Linked DNA regions of Actinoalloteichus fjordicus. The protein of the gene in region 2 interacts with the protein of the main gene of each other region in a pairwise test. Links are inferred from orthologs where the notes say so. Each region holds a gene or a part of one and is shown on either strand. Other genes may lie near its edges. The genes, in order: ctaD, UA74_RS28790 and dnaE.

What was found.
Region 1: the proteins of UA74_RS28790 (region 2) and ctaD interact in binary tests that used the Escherichia coli proteins (3 or more experiments, as listed by UniProt). The link is inferred for Actinoalloteichus fjordicus from one-to-one orthologs.
Region 3: the proteins of UA74_RS28790 (region 2) and dnaE interact in binary tests that used the Escherichia coli proteins (3 or more experiments, as listed by UniProt). The link is inferred for Actinoalloteichus fjordicus from one-to-one orthologs.

Annotation. Positions count from the first base shown.
Region 1 is NZ_CP016076.1:1,362,976-1,369,741, forward strand. Bases 1,849-4,777 are described here. They hold ctaD (aa3-type cytochrome oxidase subunit I), read left to right. Parts: upstream 1,849-2,385; coding sequence 2,386-4,170; downstream 4,171-4,777. Other genes in these bases: UA74_RS34165 (SAM-dependent methyltransferase), read right to left, coding at 1,849-1,851; serB (phosphoserine phosphatase SerB), read left to right, coding at 4,334-4,777. In the rest of the region: UA74_RS06230 (putative bifunctional diguanylate cyclase/phosphodiesterase), read right to left, coding at 1-962; UA74_RS34160 (SAM-dependent methyltransferase), read right to left, coding at 1,040-1,411; more of UA74_RS34165, read right to left, coding at 1,408-1,848; more of serB, read left to right, coding at 4,778-5,539; UA74_RS06250 (ATP-dependent DNA helicase), read right to left, coding at 5,618-6,766. UniProt on the Escherichia coli protein: Cytochrome bo(3) ubiquinol oxidase is the terminal enzyme in the aerobic respiratory chain of E.coli that predominates when cells are grown at high aeration.
Region 2 is NZ_CP016076.1:6,740,959-6,747,696, forward strand. Bases 2,096-4,996 are described here. They hold UA74_RS28790 (pyridoxal phosphate-dependent aminotransferase), read right to left. Parts: upstream 4,187-4,996; coding sequence 3,005-4,186; downstream 2,096-3,004. Other genes in these bases: UA74_RS28785 (RNA polymerase sigma factor), read left to right, coding at 2,096-2,723; UA74_RS28795 (DUF445 domain-containing protein), read left to right, coding at 4,282-4,996. In the rest of the region: UA74_RS28770 (ABC transporter permease), read right to left, coding at 1-265; UA74_RS28775 (ABC transporter ATP-binding protein), read right to left, coding at 262-990; UA74_RS28780 (PadR family transcriptional regulator), read right to left, coding at 987-1,511; more of UA74_RS28785, read left to right, coding at 1,944-2,095; more of UA74_RS28795, read left to right, coding at 4,997-5,490; UA74_RS28800 (MarR family winged helix-turn-helix transcriptional regulator), read right to left, coding at 5,921-6,433; UA74_RS28805 (hypothetical protein), read right to left, coding at 6,606-6,738. UniProt on the Escherichia coli protein: Shows aminotransferase activity with methionine and histidine as substrates, and to a lesser extent also with phenylalanine.
Region 3 is NZ_CP016076.1:322,888-330,745, reverse strand. The notes cover bases 2,694-6,714. They hold dnaE (DNA polymerase III subunit alpha), read right to left. Parts: upstream 6,413-6,714; coding sequence 2,894-6,412; downstream 2,694-2,893. Other genes in these bases: helR (RNA polymerase recycling motor ATPase HelR), read left to right, coding at 2,694-2,791. In the rest of the region: more of helR, read left to right, coding at 581-2,693; UA74_RS01440 (NPCBM/NEW2 domain-containing protein), read right to left, coding at 6,880-7,858. UniProt on the Escherichia coli protein: DNA polymerase III is a complex, multichain enzyme responsible for most of the replicative synthesis in bacteria. This DNA polymerase also exhibits 3' to 5' exonuclease activity. The alpha chain is the DNA polymerase catalytic subunit.

The DNA.
Region 1 (6,766 bases), 5.4 Mb from region 2 along the record:
CCGAGGCCGTGGTTGATCACGGTCAGTCCGTCGAGTCCGACATGGCATAGCGTGATCAGCGCGTCCGGTTTCGCGCGCGCCAGGACCCGCTCCAGATGGCTCACCAGGTACTGCCGGTTGGGCAGCGCGGTCAGCACGTCGTGCAGGGTCTGGCGACTGAACTCCTCCTGGAGGAGGTTCTGATCGGTCACGTCCTCGACCATGGTGACCAGGCCGCGCGGGCCGCCCTGGAAGTCGAACAGAAGTGTGGCCGAGATCCGGCCCCACACCGGCTCGCCAGAGGGATCGGTGAACCTGGCGTACTCCTGAATCCGAGGGACCTCGCCCGCGAGCAGCCGTGCGTAGTACTCGCGCACGGTGTCGATCTCTTCCGGATGGATCAGGTCCAGCAGGTTCAGCTCGGTCAGCGCCTCCTGCGGAGAACCCAGCATGGTCGCGAAGGCCTCGTTGACCTCTTCGATCTCGTTGTGCACGTCGCTGATGACGATGCCCAGCGCGGAGCCTGCGAAGATCTCCCGCAGCCTGGTCTCGCTGGCCCGCAGGTCCCGCTCTGCCTTGTTCTTCGCGCTGAGCAGGGCACGGTTGAGCTGCTCCTGCCGGTCGAGCACCTGATCGCGCAGGGCGACGGAGTACCCGGCGGCGAGTTCGCCGAGGAGTGCCACCACCTTGTGCGGCAGTCGATCGACCCCGCGCAGCCGAGGCTCGTCCAACAGCTGCGGGCCGAGCAGCGCGGTGGTGCTGCCGAGACTGTCCGGGCCGGTGAAGTGTCCCTCCACCAGCAGACGACCCATGTCGGTCGCGACGACCGTGCTGAAGGGCTCCGCTGCCAGCGCCCCGACGAGCCGGTTCAAGAACGTGTGGAGCTGCCGCTCGATGTCCGCGCGTTCCAGCGGGACATAGGTCGTCCGCGTCATGGCGGAGGCCCAACGCCGGACGAAATCAAGAGCCTGTGGGGAATCCACCTGGTTGCTTCTCCACCGTGAACATGCGGTTGATGCCGACTCGTCGGGCGACAGGCGAGGCGGTGCTGTTCTGCTCGTCAGGTCTTCAATCCGACACCAGCGTGTATACCGGAGTTCTCCGGGTGCGGGCCGACGGACGTCGGGTCTTCCGGCTGCCACTCGGGTGCCCAGACGAGGCCGGGCGCCACGAGTTCCAAGCCCGAGAACAGCGATTTCACCTGATCATGCTTTCGCATCGTGACCGGATTCGTGCTGCTCGCGTAGTATTCCACCAGGCGGTGCATTCCCTCGGTGAGCGACTCGTCTGTGACGTGCGAGATCGCGAGCATGCTGCCGGGCGCCATCCGATCCCGATACGCCGCGATGACGTCCAGCGGCCGATCCGAGTCGGGAATGAAGTGCAGCAGCGCCACCATCAACACCGCCACCGGCTGATCGAAGTCGATCAACGCTCTGGTGTGTGGGGGGACTCGAGGATGCTCGCGGGATCTCGGAGATCGGCGTGCACGACCTCGGCGAGGTCGACGTCCTCCAGGATCATCTCGCTGTGTGCGACCGCGACCGGCTCGTTGTCGACGTAGACGACCCTGCTGCGCGGCTCCACCTGCTGCGCGACCTCGTGCACGTTGCCGACCGTCGGCACCCCGGAGCCGATGTCCAGGAACTGTCGGATGCCCGCTTTGACGCAGTATCGCACCACTCGGCCCAGGAAGGCCCGGTTGATTCTGGCCACCTCGTTGACACCGGGCAGCGCGGTGGCCACCTTCTTGGCCAGCTCGCGGTCGGCCGCGAAATTGCAGTTGCCGCCGAGGTAGTAGTCGTAGACCCGCGCCGCGCTGGGCTTCTCCACGTCCACGACTTTCGGCAGGCCACCAGGTAAGGAAGTCATCGAACACCTCGATTCACGATGAAAACGATTGATCAGCATACCGATCTTGAACGACGTGTCGAGAGTCCGCGCCGAAGGAGCTAAATCACCCGTTCGTCGGTATTGCCCCGGCATTCGGCCGATGTTTAACGCGAGCCCGTACCTGGATTCCGCCGGGCGGGAACGATACAGGCAAGGCGGGACCGAGTCCGGCGCGCAACGCGATGACGGTTCTTCGACCGAGGCTCGCCGCGGCCGTTCCGGCGAAGCCGCCCCCCCCGGGGGAGCGAGGCCCCGACGTCGATCCGCCGCCGTAGCCGGGCCCGGTTGTCCTGCACGGCTCGTCGGACCGGTGATCGACACCACGCGGCGGGCAGGCGAGAGGGGACGGCGGCGGGTGATCCGGGCGGGAACGGACGCCGATGACTAGGCCGGCTACGGCCCGAGTGCGCCGGCCGTGAGGCAGCGGTTTACGATCCGACACGAGCGTGTGCGGTCCATCCGGTCCGCTGACGCAGGTGAAGACAGGTCTACCAGGCCAGTGCAGGAGGCACCGTGACGGCCGTCGCTCCCCAGCCGATTGCGACACGCCCGTATCCGGCGCGCAAGGCGCCGAAGGGCTCCTTCCTGCTGAGGTCGTTGCGTACCACCGACCACAAGCAGATCGGCATCTACTACCTCGTCACCTCGTTCGGCTTCTTCATGGTCGGCGGCGCGATGGCGATGTTGATGCGTACCGAGCTTGCGGTTCCCGGTATGCAGTTCCTCTCGTTGGAGCAGTACAACCAGCTTTTCACCATGCACGGCACGATCATGCTGCTGCTGTTCGCCACGCCGATCCTCTTCGGCTTCGCGAACTTCATCCTGCCGCTGCAGATCGGTTCGCCGGACGTGGCGTTCCCTCGACTCAACGCCTTCTCCTACTGGCTGTACCTGTTCGGCGGATTGATCGTGATCGGCGGGTTCCTGACCCCCGGTGGCGCCGCCGACTTCGGCTGGTTCGCCTACACGCCGCTGTCCAGTGCCATCCACTCGCCCGGCCTCGGTGCCGACCTGTGGATCGCCGGGCTGCTGGTGAGTGGTCTGGGCACCATCCTCGGCGCGGTCAACATGATCACCACGGTGGTCTGTCTGCGTGCGCCCGGCATGACGATGTTCCGGATGCCGATCTTCACGTGGAACATCCTGGTCACCAGTCTCCTGGTGCTGATGGCGTTCCCGATCCTGACCGCAGCTCTGTTGGGGCTGATGGCCGATCGGCATCTGGGCGCCCACGTCTTCGACCCGGCCAACGGCGGCGTGATCCTCTGGCAGCACCTCTTCTGGTTCTTCGGCCATCCAGAGGTCTACATCGTGGCGCTGCCGTTCTTCGGCATCGTCTCCGAGATCTTCCCGGTGTTCAGCCGCAAGCCGCTGTTCGGTTACAAGGGCCTGGTCTTCGCGACGCTGGCGATCGCGGCCCTGTCGGTGACGGTGTGGGCACACCACATGTACGCCACCGGCGCGGTGCTGCTGCCCTTCTTCGCCTTCACCACGTTCCTGATCGCCGTGCCGACCGGAGTCAAGTTCTTCAACTGGATCGGCACGATGTGGCGAGGCCAGCTCACCTTCGAGACTCCGATGCTGTTCAGCGTCGGCTTCCTGGTGACCTTCCTCTTCGGCGGTCTGTCCGGCGTGCTGCTGGCCTCCCCGCCGATCGACTTCCACGTCTCGGACACGTACTTCGTGGTGGCGCACTTCCACTACGTCCTCTACGGCACGATCGTGTTCGCCGTCTTCGCGGGCATCTACTTCTGGTTCCCGAAGATGGTGGGCCGGATGATGGACGAGCCGCTGGGCAAGCTGCACTTCTGGCTGACCTTCCTCGGCTTCCACGGCACCTTCCTGGTGCAGCACTGGCTGGGCAACGAGGGCATGGTCCGCCGGTACGGCGACTACCTGCCGGAAGACGGCTTCACCACGCTGAACATCATCTCGACGGTGGCCGCGTTCGTCCTGGGCGCCTCGACGCTGCCGTTCCTGTGGAACGTGTTCAAGAGCTACCGCTACGGCGAGATCGTCACCGTCGACGACCCGTGGGGTTACGGCAACTCGCTGGAATGGGCGACGAGCTGCCCGCCGCCTCGGCACAACTTCACCGAACTGCCAAGGATTCGGTCCGAACGCCCTGCCTTCGAGCTGCACTATCCACATATGGTGGAGCGGATGCGCATCGAGGCGCATACCGGCGGCAAGCACGGCCCCCCTGGGGAGATCGACGGCTCGCCCGCGCCTTCTGAACGGCTCACCCATGCTCTGGAGCCGGAAGACCAGAAGACCGACGACCCTCGGGACAAGTAGTCCCGTCGGCTCTCGCGTACCGCGTCGAGCAGTCTCTTCGTCGAGCCCCGTGTTCCGGCCTTCCCGCCGGGCACGGGGCTCGATCGATTTCAGCGGCCGGTTCTGACGTCGGCCAGGAGGAGCGGGAACGACAGTGACAGCGACAGGATCGACCTCAGTGCTGATGACCGTGACCGGCCTGGACAAGCCGGGGGTCACCTCGGTGCTCTTCGCCGCGTTGACCCGGCACGGCGTCGACGTCCTGGACGTCGACCAGGTCGTCATCCGAGGCAGGCTGGTGCTGGGAGTGCTGGTGGACACCCAGCACGATCCGGAGGGCCTACAGGAGTCCGTCGAACAGGCGATGGCCAGCGTAGGAATGCAGGTCGAGGTGGTGATCGGCGGCGCACAGGCGGAACATGCCCGCCATGTCCCCACCCACGCGCTGGTCGTGCTGGGCAGTCCGCTGAGCGCCCGAGCCTTCACCATGGTCGCGAGGGGACTGGCCGCCGAGGGCGTGAACATCGACTCGATCCGGCGCGTCGCCGACTACCCCGTCACCGGTCTGGAACTGCTCGTCGCGGCGGACGGCGGCGATGCGCAGTCCGACGCCCGGCTGGTCTCGGCGATGACCCGGGTGGCGACCAAGGCCGGGGTCGACATCGCGGTGGAGCGCGCGGGGCTGGCGCGGCGGGCCAAGCGGCTGGTGGTCTTCGACGTCGACTCGACCCTGATCCAGGGTGAGGTCATCGAGATGCTCGCGGCCAAGGCAGGCCGGGAGGCCGAGGTGCGTGCGGTCACCGAGGCGGCGATGCGCGGCGAGGTCGACTTCACCGAGTCGTTGCATCGTCGCGTCGCCGCGCTCGAAGGCCTGCCCGCCACCGTGCTCGCCGAGGTGGCGGAGCTGCTGGAGCTGACGCCCGGCGCGCGCACCACCGTGCGCACCCTCAAGCGGCTCGGCTTCCGCTGCGGCGTGGTCTCCGGCGGCTTCTCGCAGGTAGTGCAGTATCTCGTCGACGATCTCGGACTCGACTTCCATGCCGCCAACGAGCTGGAGATCGTCGACGGTCGGCTCACCGGCCGGGTGCTGGGCGAGGTGGTCGACCGGGCGGGCAAGGAGACCGCGCTGCGCCGGTTCGCGGACTCCTTCGGCATTCCGCTCGCGCAGTGCGTCGCGGTCGGCGACGGGGCCAACGACATCGACATGCTCTCCGCCGCCGGGCTCGGCATCGCGTTCAACGCCAAGCCCGCCCTGCGGGCGGTGGCCGACACGGCGCTGTCCGCGCCGTTCCTGGACGCGGTGCTGTTCGTCTTGGGCGTCACCAGGGCCGAGGTGGAGGAGGCCGACGCCGCCGAGGGCGTGCTGCGCCGGGTCCCGCTCGACTACTGAGCCGGGCAGCGATCACGGCGGCCGGGGGTCCGGGTGGGCCTCCCCGCCGCCGAGTCGTTCGTCGTCCGCCGACCGGGGTCAGTCGTCGATGCGACGCAGGGCGGCGCGGACGACCTCGGGGTCGGTGGTCGTCCAGAACGGCGGCAGCGACGCCCGCAGGAAGCTGCCGTAGCGGGCCGTCATCAGCCGGGGGTCCAGGATCGCGATCACGCCGCGATCGTTCGCCGAGCGCAGCAGCCTGCCCGCGCCCTGGGCGAGCAGCAGGGCCGCGTGCGTGCCCGCGACGGTGATGAACCCGTTGCCGCCGCTCGCCGCGACCGCGCGCTGTCGTGCCGAGGCCAACGGATCGTCCGGGCGGGGGAAGGGAATCCGGTCCATCACGACCAGTTGCAGGGCCGAGCCGGGCACGTCGACGCCCTGCCAGAGCGAGAGCGTGCCGAACAGACAGGTGCTCGCGTCCTCGGCGAACTTCGACACGAGTAGCGAGGTGCTGTCCTCACCCTGGCACAGCAGCGGGACGTCTAGTCGGTCCCGCAGCGCCTCGGTGGCCTGTTTGGCGGCCCGCATGGAGGAGAACAGCCCGAGGGTTCGGCCGCCTGCGGCCTCGACCAGCTCCGCGAGTTCGGTCAGGTAGTCCTCGTGGAGGCCGGTCCGTCCCGGCGGGGGCAGGTGACGGGCGATGTAGAGGATGCCGCTCTTGGAGTGCTGGAACGGCGAACCGACGTCCATGCCCTGCCAGGGCGTGTCGGCGGCGTCGGACGGCGGCGGGGTCGACGTCGCCGTTCCGGCGGCGCGCGCGGCCTGCGGTCCGGTGGGCGGCAGGCCCCACTGGCGGGCCAGGGTGTCGAAGGAGCCGCCCAGTGCGAGGGTCGCGGAGGTCAGCACCACCGTGCGCGGCCCGAAGAGTCGTTCCCGCAGCAGGCCGCCGACGCCCAGCGGCGCCACCCGGACCGTGGTGGGCGTCGCGTCGTGTGGATCACGTGGCCCCCCGGCCAGCCAGACGACGTCGTGCCGCTCGGCCTCCGCACCGTCGAAGGCCTCCAGAAGACGTTCGGCGGTGTCGTGGACGTCGTCGAGCAGGGCCAGTGCGAGCCTGCGCTCGGTGGCGCCGTCCACGTCCTCGCGCCGTTCGGTGCCCAGCGCGGTGATGCACGCGTGTGCCCCGTCCCGCACCGTCGCCAGCGCGGCCCCCAGCGCGGGCGGCAGCGCCTCCAGCCTGCCGTGCTG
Region 2 (6,738 bases):
GGTTCTCATAGATGTGAAGCGCCGTGCTGGGATCGGTGATCTCGAAGCCTCGGTCGGCCGCCCGTGCGGACTCCCGCGCGGCACGCTGCTCGACCACCGAGCCCGCCGAGGCCAGCAGTAACAGCACCGCCACGCCGAGGCCCGCGCCGATCGCGGTCAGCGAGATGCGGCCCCAGGGGGTCCGACTGCCCCCGACAGCCAGTCGGACCCCCAGGGCCAGGTCTTGGGCCCATCGGCGCAGCACGCCGCGTCGGTCACCGTTCATCGGGCGAACTCCTCCGCCTTGATCTCCCCCGACCGGGTCATGCCGTCGCGGACGATGACCTCGCGGTCGGCGAAGGCGGCGACGGTGGGTTCGTGGGTCACCAGCACCACGGCGGCGTCGGTCTCCCGTGCCGTCTCGGTGAGCAGGGTCATGACCTGCTCGCCCTGCAACGTGTCGAGCGCGCCGGTCGGCTCGTCGGCGAAGATCACCTTCGGACGCGCGACCAGCGCCCGTGCGATCGCCACCCGCTGCCCCTGGCCGCCGGAGATCTCACCGGGCCGGTGGTCGGCGATGTGTGCGACGTCGAGACGGTCGAGCCACCCCTTGGCGTCGACGGCGGCCTGTCTGCCCTTGACACCGCACAGCCGCAGCGGCAGCGCCACGTTCTCGACGATCGACAGCTCCGGCACGAGCTGCCCGAACTGGAAGACGAAGCCGAACTCGCTGCGCCGCAGCGCGCTGCGCTCGACGTCGGTCATCGCGGTCACCTCACGCCCGGCGAAGGTCACCGACCCGGACTTCGGGCTGAGAATGCCCGCCAGGCAGTGCAGCAGGGTGGACTTGCCGGAACCGGACGTGCCCATCACGGCGACGATCTCGCCGGGACAGACCGACAGCCCCGCTCCCCGCAGGGCACGGGTCTGGCCGAAGTCCAGGTGCAGGTCGGCGCCGGTGAGGATCGGTGCACCCGAGGTCGAATCGGGCTGGTCGGACGCGGTGGTCATGACTGAATCTCCTTGGCCAGCGGCCCGAGACGGGAAGCGGCGAGGTCGAGCCACTTCAGGTCGGCTTCAAGGTGCAGGAGCGCGAAGTCGAGGACGATGTGGTCCGTGACCTCCGCGCCGCGCTTCCGGCGGGTGAGGTCGCGCATCACCGCCAGGTGAGCGGCCCGCTGCGCGTCCAGCAGAAGGGTGGCGTCCCGCCCGGACATCAGGGCGAGGACGACCTTGGTGTAGAGCTTGTTCTGGAGATAGGAGTCCGGCTTCTCCGGCGTCTCCAACCAGGCGGTGACCTGCGCCAGGCCCGCCTCGGTAATGGCGTAGCGCTTACGTTCCGGCCCGTCGCCCGCCTCGATGCCGTCGATCTCCACCAGGCCGTCGCGGAGCAGCCGCGCGAGGGTCGAGTAGACCTGCCCGTAGTGCAGCGCACGGTCCCGACCGAAGCGTTCGTCATAAGCGCGCTTGAGGTCGTACCCGTGCCTCGGCCCGTTCTCGAGCAACCCGAGAAGGGTCTGGCTGATTGACATGGTCACACAGTACACCGGGTGTATACACCTGAGCTATACACCCGGTGTTCTTTGCGCGGCCCGCGCCGAGGACGAAGGCAGGCACCCGCCTCAGCAGGCGTAAAGGCAGCAGCACTGCCCGGCCGGATCGGCATCGACGCGGCAGCCTCGGGAAGGCTCCGCCACCAGGACTCGCGCACCGATCGCCACCACTCGCGCGTGCTCGACGATCAGGTCGTCCGCCTCGACTCCTGACGGGAGACCCCTCGACACATGACGGCGGTCAGTCGTGCGGTGGACCGGCGGCACGCGGGCAGCCATCACCCGGCCCAGTGATCCGCACGCGGGCGCCGCTCACCCCTTCGGGCGTTCTCAGTCGATCAACGGAGCCCGTCCCACCTGCGAAGGCTCCAAGCGCGGACTCAGCGGACGACGACATCGGAGGTAGGAGACGTGCGACCCCACTCATCGACGGGAGACGTCGAGCGGCTGGTGCTGCGTGCCATGGACGGCGACCGGACGGCCTGGCAGGACCTGGTTCGGCGCTACTCGCGACTGATCTGGGCGGTCGCCAGAGCACACCGACTGCCCAACGCCGATGCCATGGACGTCTGCCAGGCCACCTGGCTGCGGCTCACCGAACGGCTGGCCTCGTTGCGGGAGCCGAAGAAGCTCCCCGGCTGGCTCATGACCACGGCCCGCCGCGAGTCACTGCGCATGGTGGCCCTGCGACGTCGCGAACAGACCTGGGAAGAACACCCCGCAGAGCCGAGACAGGCCGATCGGCCGATGGAGGAGACGCCGGAGAACGTCGTCCTGCTCGCCGAACAGGACCGCGCGCTGTGGCAGGCGTTCAACAGGCTGCCCGCCCGATGCCGCAGGCTGCTGCGCGCGATGGCCTTTCATCCCGACTGGACGTACGCCCAGGTCGGGGAGGCGATGAACATGCCTGCCAACAGCGTCGGTCCGACCAGGAACCGGTGTCTCGCCCGGCTTCGCGCGCTGGTGGGCCCGGCCACTGCACGGTCGGCCCGCTCGAGCGAGTCTGCGGCAGGAGGGCGGGTCCCCCACCGCGACGCAGCTGCTCCCGGGGACGCAGGCGAAGGACGTCCCGGTCTCGTCCGACACGACGACCCGGCGCCCGCCCCCGATGCGGCCCGGACCGCCGTCGGCCTCGGAGCACCGGGACCGGGATCAGGCCCCGTCGCGCCCGACACGGTGCGGTCCGAGTGAACGAGGGCGATCAGGGCCTGCTGAGCAGACTCGCCGCCCTCTTCGACGAGCTGGACCCGCCGCCGCCCTCGGTAGGTCGTCGGGCAGCGGCCGCCTTCTCCCTCGTCGGCCTGCGGCGGCAGGCAGGCCGCGCACCTGCCAAGTCGCCGGTCCCGAGCAGGCAGGCGGCCGACACCCGGTCGAGCCAGCGAGCCGCCGATCCGGCCGCGCCTGCGGTCGTCGGGCACCACCCGGGCCCGGCAGGCACCGATGCCCGCCGTCATGCGGGCACGACACCGACCTCAGAGACGCCGCAGCCTCCGCAGCGCCTCATCGAGGATCTCGTTGCGCTTGCAGAACGCGAAACGCACCAGGTGACGAGCCATGTCGGGCTCGTCACAGAACGCCTGCACCGGAATCGCCGCCACCCCGATCTGCTCGGGCAGTGCCCGGCACAGGTCGGCACCGTCGGTGAAACCCAACGGCCGGACGTCGGCACACACGAAGTAGGTGCCCTCGCTGGGCAGCACGCCAAAGCCCGCCGTGGCCAGTCCCTCGCTCAGCCGATCCCGCTTGGCGGCCAGGTCCTTGCGCATCCGCTCCACCCAGTCGAGCTCGTGCCGCAGGGCGTGCGCGACGGCAGGCTGGAAGGGCGCACCCCCGGTGAAGGTGAGGAACTGCTTGGCGGCCTTGACCGCGTGGACCAGCTCGACGGAGCCGCAGACCCAGCCGATCTTCCAGCCGGTGGCACTGAAGGTCTTGCCTGCGCTGGAGATCGCGAGCGTGCGCTCCGACATCCCCGGCAGGGCGGCCAGCGAACGATGTCGATGCCCTTCCCTGGCGTCGTCGAAGATCAGGTGCTCGTACACCTCGTCCGTGATGGCCAGGAGGTCGTGCTCACGACACACCTCGGCGATCCCGGCCAGCTCCGCGCTGCTGAAGACCGTTCCCGTGGGGTTGTGCGGTGAGTTCACCAGGATCGCCCTGGTGGCGGGGCCGACGGCGGCGCGAAGGGCGACCAGGTCCAGCTCGAAGCGCCCGGTGTCGGGGTTCGCCCGCAACGGCACCGCCCGTCGCACCCCGCCCGCCATCGCGATGGCCGCCGCGTAGGAGTCGTAGTACGGCTCGATGACGATGACCTCCTCACCCGGCTCGACCAGCGCCAACAGGGCGGCGGCGATGGCCTCGGTCGCACCCGTGGTGACCAGCACCTGGGTGTCGGGGTCGTACTCGGTGCCGTACTGCGTCAGCCGATGATCCGCGATCGCCTGCCGCAGTTCTGGCCTGCCGAGACCCGGCGGGTACTGGTTCACGCCCTCCGCGATCGCCCGACGGGCCATCTGGAGCATTCCCATCGGCCCGTCCGTGTCGGGGAACCCCTGACCGAGGTTGATGGCGCCGGTTCGCACCGCCGAGGCGGTCATCTCGGCGAAGATCGTCGACGTGAACGGCTGAAGTCGGGAGACGAGAGCAGGTGTGCGCACAAGTTCTGATCCTGTCAGGCGTCCTGGTGAGCGAGAATCGACCCGTGCAGCCACTTACCGCGAGCGAGTTGGACAAGCGCAGCAGCCTGCGCCGGATGAAGGCGGCCGCCACCGGGTTACTGCTGGTCGCATCGGTGATCTACGTGATCGCCCGATGGCAGGAGAACCAGGGCGCCGCCGCCTGGGTCGGCTACGTGCGTGCCGCGGCCGAGGCGGGCATGGTCGGTGCGCTCGCCGACTGGTTCGCGGTGACGGCGTTGTTCCGCCGACCGCTGGGCCTGCCGATCCCGCACACGGCGATCATTCCGACCCGGAAGGACGCTCTCGGCAAGAGCCTCGGCGACTTCGTGGGCTCCAACTTCCTCTCCGAACAGGTGATCAGGGAGAAGCTGAAGCGCGCCGAGGTCGCCAGGCGAGTCGGGACGTGGCTGGCGAAGCCGGAGAACGCCGCCCGGCTCACCTCCGAGCTGGCGGCGGCCACTCGGGGCGCGGTGACCGTGCTGCGAGACGAGGACGTCCAGGCCGTGCTGGAGCAGGCGCTGCTCCGCAAGCTCGTCGACCGCCCGTGGGGCCCGCCGATCGGCAAGGTCCTCGAACAGGTCGTGGAGGAGCGGTCACATCACCGACTGGTGGACATGCTCTGCGACCGCGCGTACGAGTGGGTGGAGCGCAATCGGGAGAGCCTGCGCGGGCTGGTGAGCAAACGGGCGCCGTCCTGGTCGCCGAGATTCGTCGACGACATGGTCGGCGATCGGATCTACAACGAGATCCTCGCCTTCGCCTGGGCGGTCAAGACGGACAAGAACCACGAGGTCCGGCAGATGCTGGACAAGTTCCTCACCGAGTTCGCCTCCGACCTGCAGAACGATCCGGTCGCGATGGACAAGGCGGAGCAGTTCAAGCAGCAGGTCCTCGACCACCCGGCGGTGCAGAACCTCGCGGGCTCAGTCTGGAGCAGGATCAAGCAGCTCATCCTGGACGCCGCCGAGGACCCCTCCAGCGAACTGCGTCTTCGGGTGGAAGGCGGGATCCGCTCGCTCGGCGAGCGGCTGGTCAAGGACGACGCGCTGCGGGCGAAGGCCGACGGGTGGCTGGAGGGCGCCGCCGTCTACGTGGTGACGAACTACCAGGGAGAGATCACCACCTTGATCAGCGACACGGTCGAACGCTGGGACGGCGAGGAGACATCCCGCAAGATCGAACTGCAGGTCGGCAGGGATCTTCAGTTCATCCGGATCAACGGCACGGTCGTCGGCGCGCTCGCTGGCCTGGCGATCCACACGATCTCGCAGCTGCTGCTGTGAGCGGCACATCCCGGTTGGCGCGGGAGACTGCCTGCGTTGCTGCCGCGCTCGACGTCGTCCGAGGCGGCGGCCGGGCCGGGCCGGACGGCAGCGGCGACCGGTGAGGTCGGCGGGGCGTCCGGAGCCGCACTGCTCCGGACGGCTCGCGCCACCGGGTCGCCACGCAAGCACGCCTTCGCCGATCCGGCCGGTCGGCCGTCTCGTGCGCGAGCCGCGAACAGCGCCCGATCGCCGGGCGAACGCACCGAACACGCTGTCTCGGCATCCGAAGCCGAGGTCCGTGTTCGTCGTCACGGCCGCCACTCGTCACCGCGTCGGCGATCCGGCCGCGTCCCGCCGGCGCCGCGACCGGCTCCCCGGGCGACCTCGGAGTCTGTCTTTAATCCCCACTTTCCTGTTGCACGGGGCCAGGGGGATCACAGACAGGCTCTCAGACGTCGCAGGTCTCGGGCACCGGGCTGCCGCCTGCTGTCGTCGGCTCAGCGACACCGACGATCTGTCGGTCCGACTCCCGCGAACCCGGCGTCGTGCATCGCATCCGCCGTAGCAGCCCGCCCAGGGTGCCGCGCTCCTGCGCCGTCAGCGGCGCGGCGACACCGTCGGTGACATCACGGACATCGCGGCGCGCGGCGCCCACCCGATCCCGACCGTTGATGGTGAGTCGAACCCGCTCGTCCACGCCGCAGCCCTCGACGAGCACCAGGCCTGCGTCGACGAGGCCACGCAGTGTGTCGCGAAGCCCGACGGGCGACACGCGGCCCTTCAGCGCCACGACGGCCTGGGGCTCCGGGGCGGCGAACAACGCGGCGAGCAGGTGATACTCCGGAGTCGTCAGGCGGTAGCGGGTGGCGAGGAGCTGATCGAGGGCTTCGGTCGCCGTGAGATAGAGCGCGCTCAGCGCCTCCCACAGGGGTGCGTCGACGTCGTGATCGTCGACCGTCATCGTTCGGGCCCTTCCCGTCGGCTGGAGAGTCCGTGCCCGGTGCCTGCTGCCTCGCCGGCGAAGCGCGGACGAGGCGGCTCGGGTTCCGGCCGGACATGCGGTCGAACTCCACGACTGTGAAGAGGGTCTGGTGCGCACGCGATCCGGCGCCGCACGGCGCCGACTCAGCGCATCAGTCGTCGCAGAGCCTGCCAGGAACGAGCAGGCTCGGGCGAGCAGGGGCGGCGTCGAATTCGCGGTCCTCCGCGCGGTGGCATTCGAGCAGGGCGTCGGACCCCGACGACGTCAACAGGCAGCAGGTGCAC
Region 3 (7,858 bases), 6.4 Mb from region 2 along the record:
CGGTGAAGGAGTCGCCACCATCCGAGGACAAGTGAGGCGACGGCGCCTGCCGGTGACCAGCCGCGCAACGTCGGGACCGCCGCCGCACCGGTTCGAGACGTGCACCAGAACGAGGTGGCGACGTCGATCTGTTCTCGGCCGAGAACGGCACGGGTGTCGATCGCCACAGGAGATACGAAGAGGATGGCGGACGGTACTCGCACGGTCACTCGCCGACACCGAGAAGTACCGTCAGGCTCACGAATTCTCGCGCACGGCCGGAATCTCGATCAGATAGATCGCTCGGTCCGGAAAAAGGGGGCGTCCACCCTTTTCCATTTTCAATCTATAGCGCACCGGGGGGCTTGTGGCAAGACCCTGGTCATGCTGCACAATCGCCCGCCGGAGTCGCTAGCTGCGAAAACGGCTGTCACGAGAATGGGTATGTGTCGTCGGCTCATGGATCATGACAGGTGTGAACCGGGGCGGCACGCACGGCGCAGCCGCCGACGCACCCGCGAACGGAAGAAGATCGGCACACCTTCCCCACGCCGATGAAAGAACGTCGAACTCGACATCAGCAAGCAGCTATGAGGGGCATGTGTCAGCTCAAGGGTATGAAGAGGAACTGCGGTCCGAGCGGGACTATGTGGCCGGGCTCTACGCGCGGCTCGACGCCGAGCGCGCGCGGATGAAGGGCGTGTACCAGACCGCGCTGCGGGAGCACGGCGCCACACCCGTGGAACGGGACGTCGAAGTGCGCGCACTGGCCGCCGAGGTGAAGCGGCTGCACGTGGCGGACGACGGCCTGTGCTTCGGCAGGCTGGACACCCGATCCGGCAGCCATCGCTACATCGGCCGGATCGGCATCTTCGACGCGGAGAACGAGTACGAGCCGATGCTGCTCGACTGGCGGGCGCCCGCGGCACGCGCGTTCTATCTCGCCACCGCCGCCCGCCCGGAGGGCATGCGGCGCAGGCGCCAGTTCAGTACTCGAGGACGGCACCTCGCCGACTTCACCGACGAGGTGCTCGGCCGCCCCGGTGGCGGCGAGCGCGGCGATTCGGCCCTGCTCGCGGCCGTCAACGCGCCACGCGGGAACGGGATGCGCGACATCGTGGCGACGGTCCAGGCCGAGCAGGACGAGATCATCCGGCTCGACCATCCGGGGGTGTTGGTCATCGAGGGCGGCCCCGGCACCGGGAAGACCGTGGTGGCGTTGCACCGCGTCGCGTACCTGCTCTACACGAAGCGGGAGCGGATGGAACGTCACGGCGTCCTCGTGGTCGGGCCCAACCCGGCGTTCTTGAACCACATCGGCCGAGTCCTGCCGTCGCTCGGCGAGTCCAACGTGGTGTTCATGACCACCGGCGATCTCGTGCCGGGACTGCGCGTCACCGCCGAGGACGCCCCGGAGGCCGCCAGGCTCAAGGGCTCGCGCGAGATCCTGGCCGTGCTGGCGGCGGCGGTCGCCGATCGACAGCGGCTGCCCGCGCAGCCGGTGTCCGTCGAACTCGCCGACGCCACGGTGCGGCTCGACGCCGAGATCGCGGCATGGGCCAGGGAGGAGGCTCGGGCAAGCGGGCTGCCGCACAACGAAGCACGCGCCGTGTTCACCGAGATCATCACCTGGGCCCTCACCGAGCGGGCGATCGCCCGAATCGGCCGAGGCTGGCTGACCAGAGACGACCGCAAGGCATGGGAGAACCTCCGGGCCGAGTTGCGCACGGAACTCGCCGAGAACGACGTCTTCACCGCCGCGCTGAACGAGCTCTGGCCGACGCTGACCCCGAAGACGCTGTTGGCGCAGCTGTACACGTCACCAGAGCGGTTGAGCACGGCGGGCGCGGACCCGGCGTTGTCCCGGGCCGACGGCCAGGCCTGGACGGTGTCCGACGTGCCGCTGCTCGACGAACTCATCGATCTGCTGGGCCCCGACCCGTCCGCCGAGAAGGCCGATCGGGCCGCCGAGCGGGAGCAGCAGGCCGAGGCCGAATACGCCGCGGGTGTGCTGGACATCCTGGTCGGCCGCGAGGATTCGATGGACGACGAAGACCACCTGTTCGCCAAGGACCTGCTCTACGCCGAGGACCTGGCCGATCGATTCCTCGAGCGCGACACCCGTGAACTCGCCGAACGCGCCGCCGCCGACCGGGACTGGACCTACCGGCACGTCGTGGTCGACGAGGCACAGGAGTTGTCGGAGATGGACTGGCGGGTGTTGATGCGTCGCTGCCCCGGCCGTTCCTTCACAGTGGTCGGCGACCTCGCCCAGCGGCGGTCGGCGGCAGGCGCGACGTCCTGGGACACGATGCTCCAGCCGTACGTGCCCGGCCGCTGGCTGTACCGGTCGCTGTCGATGAACTACCGCACCCCGGCGGAGATCATGGCCGTCGCCGCCGGGCTGCTCGCCGACTTCGCGCCAGGGGTCCGGCCGCCGGATTCGGTCCGCGCATGCGGTGTCGGGCCGTGGGCCAGGCAGGTCACCGAGGACGAGGTGCCCGCCGCCATCGAGGAGTTCGTCCGGGACGAGGCCGGGCGCGAGGGCACCAGTGTCGTGATCGGACCGCCGGGGACGCCGGGCGCGATGGCCGCGTCGGAGACGAAGGGACTGGAGTTCGACGCCGTCCTGGTGGTGGAGCCGGAGCGAATTCTCGCCCACGGCCCCCGAGGCGCGGCCGAACTCTACGTGGCGCTCACCCGAGCCACCCAGCGGCTCGGCGTCCTGCACCGGGGTCCGTTGCCGCCGGTCCTGGCCGGAATCACCGCGACTCCTCCGCCCGCGCGGGCCGGGAGCGCAGGCTCGGCGTAGTGCCGCGTGCGGGCCCGGCGCCCACACCGCGGCCCGGCCTGCCGATCGACCCCGACCGCCCCGCCCTCCTCCGCCCGAGCAGCGAAGGAGGGCAGGCGGGGGTCACGCTCCCAGCGCGACCCCCGGAATGGCCTTGAGCTCGCCGACCAACGCCGGAGTCATCTCGATCGGATAGTCGTTCACCAGGTAGGTCTCCTTCTGCGTCTGATACGACAGCGTCAGACGCACCGGCACGTCGCCTCGGTGCGCGGCGAGCGTCCGCTTGAGCTCCAGGACGACGTCGCGGTTCAGCTTCTCGACGTTGCAGAGCAGGGTGACCGGCGGCGCGGCGCCCGGATTGGACTCGGCCTCGCTGATGTCCAGGGTGACGATGCCGGAGCCGAACACGGACATCTTCTCCTCGCGCCAGTTGACCCGGCCCTTGATCGCCACCGCCGAGTCCTCCACCAGATCGGCGGCCAGCACGCTGTAGCTCTTGGCGAAGAAGAGCACCTCCACCGAGGCGTCCAGGTCCTCCACCGTGGCAATGGCCCAGGGCTCGCCCTGCTTGTTCACCCGACGTTCCAGGGAGGAGATCATCCCGGCCAGGACGATCTCGCCCTCCTTGGGCGGGTCGGCCAGGATCGCCGCGATGGTCCTCGGCGCATGCTTGTGCAGGATGCGCTCCGCGCCGTCCAGCGGATGCGCGGAGACGTACAGGCCCAGCATCTCCCGCTCGTAGGCCAGGAGCTGCTTGCGCGGCCATTCTTCCGGCGCGAAGTGCAGATGCGCCAGCGGCGAGGCGTCGGCGGACTTCTCGCCGTCGTCACCCCCGCCGAAGAGGTCGAACTGGCCGAGGGCCTCCTGACGCTTGAGGCCGATCACGGCGTCCACCGCCGCCTCGTGATGCTCGATGAGCGACCGACGCGAATGGCCGAAGGAGTCGAAGGAGCCCGCCTTGACCAGCGACTCCACCACTCGCTTGTTGCAGACGGCGATCTCGGCCTTGTCGAGGAAGTCGGTGAAGGACGTGTAGCGGCCCTTCTCGGCCCGCCGATCGATGACCGACTGGACGACGTTGGCGCCCACGTTGCGGATGGCGCCGAGGCCGAAGCGGATGTCGCTGCCGACGGCGGCGAACCGGTGCACCGACTCGTTCACGTCCGGCGCGAGGACCTTGATGCCCAGCCGCCTGCACTCGGACAGGTAGATGGCCGACTTGTCCTTGTTGTCGCCGACCGAGGTCAGCAGCGCCGCCATGTACTCGGCGGGGTGATGGGCCTTCAGATACGCGGTCCAGTAGCCCACCAGCGCATAGCCCGCAGCGTGCGACTTGTTGAACGCGTACCCGGCGAAGGGCAGCACCGTGTCCCAGAGCGTCTGCACGGCCTCGTCGGAGTAGCCCTGACTCCGCATGCCCTGTTGGAAGCCCTCGAACTCCTGCTCGAGCACCTCCTTCTTCTTCTTACCCATCGCCTTGCGGAGCACGTCCGCGCGACCCATCGAGTACCCGGCGACCTTCTGCGCGGTACGCATGATCTGTTCCTGGTAGACGATCAGACCGTAGGTCTCGCCCAGGATCTCGGCCAGCGGCTCTTCGAGCTCCGGATGGATCGGGGTGATCTTCTGTCGCCCGTTCTTCCGGTCGGCGTAGTTGTTGTGCGTGTTCATCGCCATCGGACCGGGCCGGTACAACGCGTTGACCGCGATGATGTCGTTGAACTCGGTGGGCTGCATCCGCCGGAGCAGGTCGCGCATCGCGCCGCCCTCGAGCTGGAACACGCCGAGTGCGTCGCCTCGACCGAGCAACTCGTAGGTGGCCTTGTCGTCCACCAGCAGCCGGTCGAGGTCGATGTCCTCGCCCTTGTTGGCCTTGATGTTCTCGATGGCGTCGCCGATGATCGTCAGGTTCCGCAGACCGAGGAAGTCCATCTTCAGCAGGCCGATGGCCTCGCAGGACGGATAGTCCCAGCCGGTGATGATGGCGCCGTCGTCCCGCCGCCAGAGCGGAATCGCCTCCATCAGCGGCTCGGAGGACATGATCACCGCGCAGGCGTGGACGCCCGCGTTGCGGATCAGGCCCTCCAGTCCCCTGGCGGTCTCGAAGATCGTCGAGACCTCCTGGTCGTTCTGGACCAGGGTGCGGACCTCCGCCGCCTCGGCGTAGCGCTCGTGGCTGGAGTCGACGATGCCGGACAGCGGGATGTCCTTGGCGGCGACGGGCGGCGGCAGCGCCTTGGAGATCCGGTCGGCGATGGCGTAGCCGGGCTGGCCGTAGTGGACTCGCGCGGAGTCCTTGATCGCGGCCTTCGTCTTGATCGTGCCGAAGGTGATGACCTGGGCCACCCGGTCCGAGCCGTACTTGTCGGTCGCGTAGCGCACCATCTCGCCGCGCCTGCGGTCGTCGAAGTCGATGTCGATGTCGGGCATCGACGCGCGCTCGGGATTCAGGAACCGCTCGAACAGCAGGCCGAGCGGGATCGGGTCCAGGTTGGTGATGCCCAGCGCGTACGCGACCAGTGATCCCGCAGCCGATCCTCGGCCGGGGCCGACGCGGATGCCGACCTCCTTGGCGTGCTTGACGAGGTCGCCGACGACGAGGAAGTAGGCAGGGAAGCCCTTCTGCGCGATGACGTCGAGTTCGAACTCGGCCCGCTCCACGTAGCCGTCCGGGATGACGTCGGGGAACCGCCACCGCAGGCCCGTCATGACCTCCTGGTGCAGCCAGCTCACCTGATCGTGGCCCTCGGGGACCTCGAAGACCGGCATCCGATCGTGGTGGGCGTAGACCTCGTCGTAGGACTCGATGCGCTCGGCGATGAGCAGGGTGTTGTCCGCGGCGCCGGGGACCTCGGAGTCCCAGTAGGCGCGCATCTCTGCGGCCGACTTCAGGTAGTAGCCGTCGCCGTCGAACTTGAACCGGGTCGGGTCGTTGAGGGTCTTGCCTGCCTGGACGCACAACAGCGCGGAGTGCGCGTCCGCCTGGTCCTTGGTGACGTAGTGCGAGTCGTTGGTCGCCAGCGGACGCAGGTTCAGCTCACGGCCGATGTGCAGCAGGCCCTCGCGGACCGAGCGCTCGATGGGCAGCCCGTGGTCCATCAGCTCGAGGAAGAAGTTGTCGGCGCCGAAGATGTCCTTGTAGTCCGACGCGGCCTGCATGGCCGCCGCGGGCTGCCCCAGCCGGAGCCGGGTCTGCACCTCGCCCGAGGGGCAGCCGGTGGTGGCGATGATCCCCTCGGCATGCTCGGCGATCAGCTCGCGGTCCATCCTGGGCTTACGGTAGTAGCCCTCCATGCTGGCCCGGCTGGAGAGCGTGAAGAGATTACGCAGGCCGGTGGCATTACCGCCGAACATCGTCATATGCGTGTACGCACCGGCACCGGAGACGTCGCCGCCCTCACCGGACTGATCGCTGGACCGCTGCCCCGACTCGCCCCAGAACACCGGCTTCTTGTGGAAGCGGCTGGCAGGCGCGATGTAGGCCTCGATGCCGATGATCGGCTTGATGCCCTTCTTCTTCGCCTGTTGGTAGAACTCGTCCGCCCCGTACATGTTGCCGTGGTCGGTCATGCCCACGGCGGGCATCCCGAGCCTGGCGGCCTCGGCGAACAGGGGTGCGACCTTGGCGGCCCCGTCGAGCATCGAGTACTCGGTGTGTACGTGCAGGTGGACGAACTGATCCGACACAGTGCTCTCTTCCTGGCGTCCCAGTGTGTGCCGCGCCGCCCCCGGGTCGAGCGCGCGGTCCGGCCGAAGGCAGGATTCGGCGGTTCTACAGCTTCACACTTCACGCCGGGTGCCCACCACTCGGGGGGTCGGCGGTCGAGACGGTCGGACGGCGCCTTCATACCGCCGCTGAGCAGGCATGACGAGCCGAAACGACCCGAAGAGAACTCGAGCAGTACGAGCCCGCTCACGCGCGGTGGGGCCGTGCGCGAGACTCCCACGACGGCGAGGACATCCGGTCAGGGCGGCGGGCGTGCCTCCCACGTTCGACGGACGACGCCCCGCCTCGACGAGACCCGGCCGAAAAGCGGGCGAGGGCGCCCGTGGGGACGCCCTCGCCGTGGTGCGACAGGATTCGAGACGGTGGTGACGCCGCCCGGGCCTCAGCCGCCGCAGGTCACGCGGGCCAGACCCCAGTCGGCGTAGTCCCACCAGTTCTCGTCGCCGCCGTCGGTGACGACCAGCCGCAGCGTCTCGGCGTCGTTGAGGTGGACGTCCATGTCGCGGGCGCCTTCTCCCGCGTGGACGACGCCGCTGTCCCAGACCTTCTCGTCGTCGGCCCACACCTGGAAGACCACGTCGCCGCCGTCGCCTCGGCCGTCGTCGGGCCGGTTCTGCGAAGACTGCGGAGCACGGTCGTCGACGCCGACCGAGGCGGCGAATCGCGTGCAGTTCTGGCCCAGGTGCACCACCGTCTCCGACGGGGCCATGGTGCCGAGGCCCTTGTCGTAACGGACGCCGTTCACAGTCAGCGGATGACCGTCACCCTCGCCGATCGCGCCATTGCTCAGGTCCCGCTCGACGGGGCCGATGCCGTTGGACGAGGAGAGGAACGGCAGGTCGGAGACGTACGACGTCCCGCTGGGCGCCTCGACGATCTCGATCGAGGCCTGTTCGCTGATCCTGCCTGCCTTGCTGCCTCGCCCGTACTCGGCGTCCACCGCGAAGTCGAGGACGTCGGACTGCTCGACGCCGTCCACCGGACTGAGTCGCCAGGTAGCCGACGCGGTCTCGCCTCGGCCGAGGTGCCGACGTCCCGACTCGGCGATGCGCTCGGCCGCCCAGCCCTCGGGCACGACCGGCTCCAGCCTGACGTGGATGAGCCGTCGGCTGCTCAGGTTGGCGAACTCGGCCGTCACCTCCACCGAGGCTCCGGGGGCGACGTGCTCGGAGACCGGGTCGACGCGCAGTCCCGCTGCCGGGAGCCTCGGGTCCACGGTCGGAATGACGAGGTCCTGCACCCACTCGTCGGCGGCGACGTCCCGAGCCCGGATACGGGCCCCGTCGGAGCCGAGGCTCACCTGAAGGACCTGCCGGTTGAGGACGGCCCCGGTGTTGACGGCGGTGAAGCCGTCCGGGTGG